2 linked regions of the Prochlorococcus marinus str. MIT 0918 genome follow. Each later gene encodes a partner of the first gene's protein in a complex. Links are inferred from orthologs where the notes say so. Each region holds a gene or a part of one and is shown in the gene's direction. Other genes may lie near its edges. The genes, in order: mrdA and rodA.

Region 1 (3,301 bases):
ATGGCTGTAACAAAAAAACGTGCCTTTGAGCGTTGGGTTGAAAAATCGTTCAGACGTCGTTTTAGAGAAGAGTCTAAAGTTAAACAACGTCTTGCCAGAGAACGTTTTCTAAGGGAATGGAAGGAATGGCTTCTCTTAGAAACAACCCAAAAAGCTATTCTTCCATTTGTAGCAGTTTGTTTTCTTGCGGTTTTTGGTGGTTGGTCATTAGGTTTTTCAAGTAATAGTTGTAACCCTTATTTTTCCTCTACGAATCAAACTAATATTAAACAATGATATCTTGATGTCAGATAATAAATTTGAAAATTTTCGACTTTCACTGATGCAAGACTTACTTCCAGTAGGTTTTGCAATATTAGATAGAGCTAAGGAAGGAGGTGCTGGAAAAGTAATAGAAGTTTTTCGATCTTCTGATTTTCCGATTAAAAATCTTCAAGTAGAAGGTTCTGAGTCTGCACGATTATTTAGGGAGAAATTAGATCAGATCAGCCCAGGTTTGGGAAATCCTGTTCAAGAGGTAAAAATTACTGTAGAACCCCAAGAAAAAGATGTTTTGGAGGATAAGTCATTAATTGATCTTTTGAATAGGATAGAACACAGGATAGATTTGATTAATACTTACTTAGAGAGACGTAAATTAGACAATTAAGGAAAAGGTTTATTTTATATAAGTGAAAAAGCATAAGACTAGAATTATTTCTTATAGAAGACAAAGTAATACCTTGATCTTGTTTATTCTCATATTATTTTCTGCGATTGGCACTAGACTTTTTTGGATGCAAATAATTAGGAGTTCTTTTTATCGAACTTTATCCGAAGAAAATCGAATTAAATTAGTTTCTACTCCTCCTATTCGCGGTAGAATAATTTCCTCCAACGGTAATTTATTAGCAGATAATAGGCTCAGATATTCGTTGTTTGTCAACCCACATCTTATTAGTGCAGAAAATTGGCCATTACTTGCTTTAAAACTATCTAAATTATTTAATATTGATATTAATTTATTTAATATAGCCTATAAGAATGGTTTGAAAAATAGGGATTTAGCTATTACTTTGATCCCTAAAATGACTAGTTTACAAGTTTTAAAGTTTCAAGAACAAGAAGTAAATCTTCAGGGAGCAAATGTCAAAGTTGAATCTATACGTTTTTATCCTTATAAGAAATTTGCTGCGCATGTTCTTGGTTATACCCAATTAATAACTTATGATGAATATAAACAACTGTCTAAGAAAGGCTATAAGCTTCAAGATTATATTGGGAGGACTGGTTTAGAAGCAGCTTTCGAGCAGCATTTACGAGGTCAATGGGGAGGTGAAATGTTGGAGGTTGATGCAGGTGGCAATATTCAACGTAGCCTTGGTTATCGATCTCCCAAAGCCGGACAAGATTTATCTTTAACATTAGACTTTGATTTGCAAGTTGTTGCAGAAAAGGTATTAGCTGATAAACAAGCTGGAGCCATTGTTGTGCTCGATCCAAGGACTGGAGCAATTAAAGCAATGGCTAGTAAACCTAGTTTCGATCTCAATTTTTTTACTAAAGCATTTACTACTCAAAAAGAATATGAAAAGATCTTTTTATCGGACAAAATGCCACTTTTAAGCCGTGCAATTAATCCTTATGACCCAGGTAGCACCTGGAAGATTGTTACAGGCATGGCTGGTATGGAAAGTGGACAATTTGGATCAGATATTGCTTTAGAAACAGCCCCTTGCCTTAAATATGGAGATCATTGTTTTCCTGAACATAATCGTAAAGGTTGGGGGAAAATAGGTTATGTTGATGCATTTAGAGTTTCTAGCAATACATTCTTTTATCAAATTGGAGTTCAAGTTGGCATAAAAAAATTATATGATACGGCACTTCAATTAGGTTTTTATAAAAAAACTGGAATAGAGATTTCGCAAGAGGAAAGCAAAGGTTTTATAGGTAATGAAGAATGGGCAGCTAGAGGCAGAGGTTGGGGTAAGCCCGGAACGACACCTTGGATACCAGAAGATATAGCTAGTGCTTCAATAGGTCAGTCTGTTGTTCAAGTCACTCCTTTACAGTTAGCCAGAGCGTATGCTGTATTTGCAAATGGGGGTTATTTAATTACCCCTCATTTAGTCGACGGGGATATTGATTGGATGTCATCTAAATATCGACAAAAAGTAGATATAGATCCTATAACATTATCTACAATTCGCCAAGGCCTGAAGAAAGTAGTAGAATCGGGTACTGGCAGAGATTTGGCTTGGGATTTACCAACATTACCACCAACAGCTGGTAAAACAGGTACAGCCGAAGATAGTAGTGGAGGTACAGACCATGCCTGGTTTGCATGTTTTGCACCTTATCAAGCGGGTGAAATTGTAGTGGTAGCTTTTGCAGAGAATACACCTGGAGGTGGTTCAGTACATGCGTTGCCTATGGCTAAGGAAATTTTAAAAGCTTGGCATAAGAATCATTCTCAATAGTAGAGAGGTAATAGTTTAAGCTACTTGTAAGTTTCTTGTTATTGAAGAGAGCTTTTTATCTAATATTATTTTTGCTTCTTCTAATGAGCAAATAGCAGTTCGAAATGGCAGTAAAAGCAGTGGACTTTTTTCAGGTCTAATCAACCAACTTTGATTACATTGTTTTATTAGAAGAAAGCCCTTATAACGAAAAGAAGTATTTGAGGCTGAAAAATAATCTTTTTTAGAAAGCAGGAATGGCATGATCACTCCGAAATTTCTATACGCTATATATAGTGTATCATTAGATTGACCTAGTTCCTTATTGTTCGAAAATAAACAATTGAATTTATTTGCAGTTACTGTATTTTCAGCTTAATTAGAGCTTTACATGTTTATGTGCTGGAATGACAAAAACTTTTGCATCCTTCCTATATATAGCAATTGACTACTTAAGTTTTTTATACTTCTAGTGGCTTCATTTGAATTAATCTGCGAAGAATATCTTCGATTGATTCATCTTTGGCGAGGTTTTTGCTGTTGCTGGCTAATTGACGACCTACAACTTGTGCTCCAAGGTGAGTAAGTTGTATTCGCATTGAGAGTAATAATTCCATGCAGCCACCACCTGAGACACTTGCCATGGCTATAGGCCTACCATTAAATAAATGACGAAAGTCTTTTTCCTGAACTGATAACCATGCAATTAGATTTGATAGTAATGGGGGAATTGATCCATTGTATTCAGGAGCACAAATCACCCAATAAGGGATGGATGACATTTGTTCATAAATTGATTTTATGTTATGTGCAATATCTATCTCGGCTTGTTTTCGTGGGTTATACACAGGGAAATCTAG
Region 2 (3,163 bases), 210 kb from region 1 along the record:
AGATTGAATTAAGCAATACAGCTTCTAGTAATTCAGAAATTGGCAGTGCTGGTCATGGACAAATGGCACCATTGCAAAGAATTCCAGGAGTTAAGAATGTTATTGCAGTGAGTAGTGGAAAAGGTGGTGTTGGTAAAAGTACAGTTGCTGTAAACCTTGCATGTTCTTTGGCTAATAATGGATATACAGTTGGTTTATTAGATGCAGATATATATGGTCCTAATACTCCAATCATGCTTGGAGTTACGGAGAAGACACCAGAAGTTATTGGTAGTGGTGCAGATCAGAAAATTATTCCGATTGAGATATATGGAATTGGAATGGTTTCTATGGGATTACTAATTGATGAGAATCAGCCAGTTATTTGGCGTGGTCCAATGTTGAATGGGATTATTAGACAATTTTTATATCAAGCAAATTGGGGAGAAAAAGATTTTCTGATCGTTGATTTACCGCCTGGGACTGGAGATGCTCAGCTTTCTCTCGCGCAAGCAGTACCGATGAGTGGAGTGTTAATAGTAACAACACCTCAGAAAGTATCACTACAAGATTCTAGAAGAGGCTTAGCTATGTTTAAGCAAATGAATGTACCAATACTTGGCGTAATAGAAAACATGTCTATTTTTATCACTCCTGATGAACCAAGACGTCAATATGAGTTGTTTGGAAATGGCGGGGGGGAAACTTTGGCGACAGAAAACTGTGTTCCCTTATTGGCAAAACTGCCTCTTGAAATAAACTCTTTAGAGAATCCACAAGAAGGAATTCCGATCGTTATTCAGTATCCAAATTCTGAGACCTCAAAAGCTTTTAATAATCTTGTACGCTCCTTCTTACAAAATTTTAAAGAACTATAGGGATTAATGTCTAATGTTTTTTATTCATGCTTCAAAAACCAAAGACTATCAATGAGAACCAGATTTAGTGGGAAACAATTCAAAGATTTTAATTCAGTATTATTAATAGCTCCTATTAGCTTAGTCGTTTTATCGAGTGTCTTGATTGCAAGTACACAACGACAGTTAGCTTTTGTAGCATGGTACCAACATTTAATTACAGCTGGTGTTGGAATTCTGCTTGCATTGATAATTTCTCAAATACATCTAGCAAGATTGCGCTATTTATTATTGCCTTTATATACCTTGAGTATTTTAAGCCTGATAGCTGTACGGTTTTTAGGAGTATCAGCTTTAGGAGCTCAGCGATGGTTAAGTATTGGAGGCGTAAATATTCAGCCATCTGAAATTGCAAAACTTATTGTGATCCTTGTTCTTGCGTCAATTCTTGAGCGTCAAAAATTTCATACTCCAAAGCAGCTCTGGAAGCCTTTTGGCGTGATTGCAATTCCATGGTTCTTGGTCTTTATTCAGCCTGATTTGGGAACATCTTTAGTTTTTGGCGCAGTCCTTTTAGTGATGCTTTTTTGGGCAGGTATGCCTCTGGAATGGCTCTTGCTTTTTTTATCAGGAATTTTTACAGCTATTTTGGTAGGAATTTGGAATTTTGGCCTGTTTTTATGGATTCCAATTATGGGATTTTTGGCGTATCGCTCATTACCAAAAAAATATTTTAGTGCTTTTTTTACAGTGAGTAGTCTAACTGTAATTGCATGGGTTACTCCTTGGCTTTGGATGAATGCTTTAAAGGATTACCAAAGAGATAGGTTGATTTTATTTTTAAACCCTGCGCAGGATCCTCTTGGTGGGGGTTATCATCTTATTCAAAGTACTATTGGTATCGGATCAGGCGGGCTTTTTGGCACTGGATTACTACAAGGGCAATTAACAAAATTACGATTTATACCAGAGCAACATACGGATTTTATTTTTAGTGCTTTGGGAGAAGAAACTGGATTTATTGGTACTATGTTTGTTTCTGGTGTGTTCTTTTTGTTAATTTTTAGCCTTTTAAAAATTGCTAGAAATGCATACACAAGGTTTGAGTCTTTAGTAGTAATAGGAGTCGCGACTATGATTATGTTTCAAATGGTAATTAATATTTTTATGACTATTGGACTGGGTCCAATAACAGGAATTCCATTACCATTTATGAGTTATGGGAGAACAGCATTGTTAGTTAGTTTTATGGCTTTGGGGCTTTGTCTTTCTGTAGAGCGTAGATCAAGATCTTTTAACAAGAATTAGTGGTAAATCAGTTCACAATTAGTTCAATCCAACAGCGAATGGCTGAAGGTGTTCCTGTTGGAAGAGTGGATGAGGAAATTGTTAGAAGATTATGGTGGGCTGCTTTGGATACGCTTCAAGATGAGATTTTGTTACCCATGAATCTTAAGAAAGGTTTGTGGCTTGCTTCTCCATTGCCAGCTCTTTATGAACCTAAGTTGTTAAATAGATTAAAGGGATGGGTATGGGCTCCTGATGAATTATCAAGATTAAACTTTCTTAATACAGCATTACTACCTCCGGCTTCTTTGAGATCAATTGCTGCCGAAAATGTTTCCGTCTCACCTCATTTCACTAGGTTGCCTTTACTTCAAGAAGATGGTCATGATCCTTTGTTAATCGTAATCACTCCAGATGTACAGATAGCACTTGCTTTACAAGGAAAGCCTGGTGAAAGAAACCTTTTGATGAGATCAGATCCGGAAACTTTGACTGATGTATTAAATATTTTGGACCATAGGTTGAATTTTGAAAAGCCTCAATTTTCGAAACAAATTCGTGATTCGTTAGCAGATTTAGGGAGTTTGAAAAGTAATGAAGATATTTCAAAAATCTTTTGGCCGCTTATTTCTTCAAGACTTGCTGGCATTGCACCAAGCCTAAATATTCAGACATATAGAGATATAGAACAAGAAGGAAATTTAAACAATCAAACGAATGGTGAGATCTCTTTATTAGAAGCTTTGACACATGAGATTCGTACTCCTTTAGCAACTATAAGAACCTTAATTCGTTCTCTTCTTCGCAAAGAGGATTTGTCAAAGGTAGTTCTTTCAAGATTAAAGCAAATAGATGATGAATGCACTGAGCAAATTGATAGGTTTGGGTTGATTTTCAATGCGGTAGAACTTGAAAGGAATCAAACTAAAAAATCCAATTTAGCTAGTACTGATTTAGGAAAAATATTAAAAATCCTTTTTCCAGTTTGGGAAAAACAGCTTGAGCGTAGAGGAGTGAATCTTTGTTTAAATATCACACCT

What was found.
Region 2: the proteins of mrdA (region 1) and rodA are in contact, whole or in part, in a crystal structure (PDB 6PL5), measured with the Thermus thermophilus proteins. The link is inferred for Prochlorococcus marinus str. MIT 0918 from one-to-one orthologs. Residues at the interface, in WP_223903432.1 of Thermus thermophilus: Arg4, Ile5, His6, Leu8, Ala9, Phe12, Ala15, Leu16, Leu19, Gly20, Arg22, Ala23, Trp24, Leu26, Gln27, Val28, Tyr31, Tyr34, Leu36, Leu43, Thr45, Asp47, Lys156, Gln157, Gly158, Ser160, Val184, Leu201, Glu202; in WP_223903423.1 of Thermus thermophilus: Phe161, Val165, Phe168, Val169, Leu172, Pro198, Tyr199, Glu202, Tyr211, Arg212, Asp213, Gln220, Val221, Gln223, Ser224, Ile226, Ala227, Ile228, Gly229, Ser230, Gly266, Phe267, Val270, Leu274, Tyr277, Gly278, Leu281, Phe285, Leu289, Arg297.

What each region holds. Positions count from the first base shown.
Region 1 is NZ_CP114780.1:1,291,526-1,294,826, forward strand. What follows is about bases 96-3,066. They hold mrdA (penicillin-binding protein 2), read left to right. Parts: upstream 96-671; coding sequence 672-2,462; downstream 2,463-3,066. Other genes in these bases: O5636_RS07040 (hypothetical protein), read left to right, coding at 96-276; O5636_RS07045 (hypothetical protein), read left to right, coding at 284-649; O5636_RS07055 (hypothetical protein), read right to left, coding at 2,478-2,705; O5636_RS07060 (NAD(P)H-dependent oxidoreductase), read right to left, coding at 2,903-3,066. Also shown: more of O5636_RS07040, read left to right, coding at 1-95; more of O5636_RS07060, read right to left, coding at 3,067-3,301. UniProt on the Escherichia coli protein: Catalyzes cross-linking of the peptidoglycan cell wall. Responsible for the determination of the rod shape of the cell. Is probably required for lateral peptidoglycan synthesis and maintenance of the correct diameter during lateral and centripetal growth.
Region 2 is NZ_CP114780.1:1,084,863-1,088,025, reverse strand. Bases 194-3,026 are described here. They hold rodA (rod shape-determining protein RodA), read left to right. Parts: upstream 194-908; coding sequence 909-2,144; downstream 2,145-3,026. Other genes in these bases: O5636_RS06025 (sensor histidine kinase), read left to right, coding at 2,144-3,026; O5636_RS06035 (Mrp/NBP35 family ATP-binding protein), read left to right, coding at 194-857. Outside these bases: more of O5636_RS06035, read left to right, coding at 1-193; more of O5636_RS06025, read left to right, coding at 3,027-3,163. UniProt on the Escherichia coli protein: Peptidoglycan polymerase that is essential for cell wall elongation. Also required for the maintenance of the rod cell shape. Functions probably in conjunction with the penicillin-binding protein 2 (mrdA).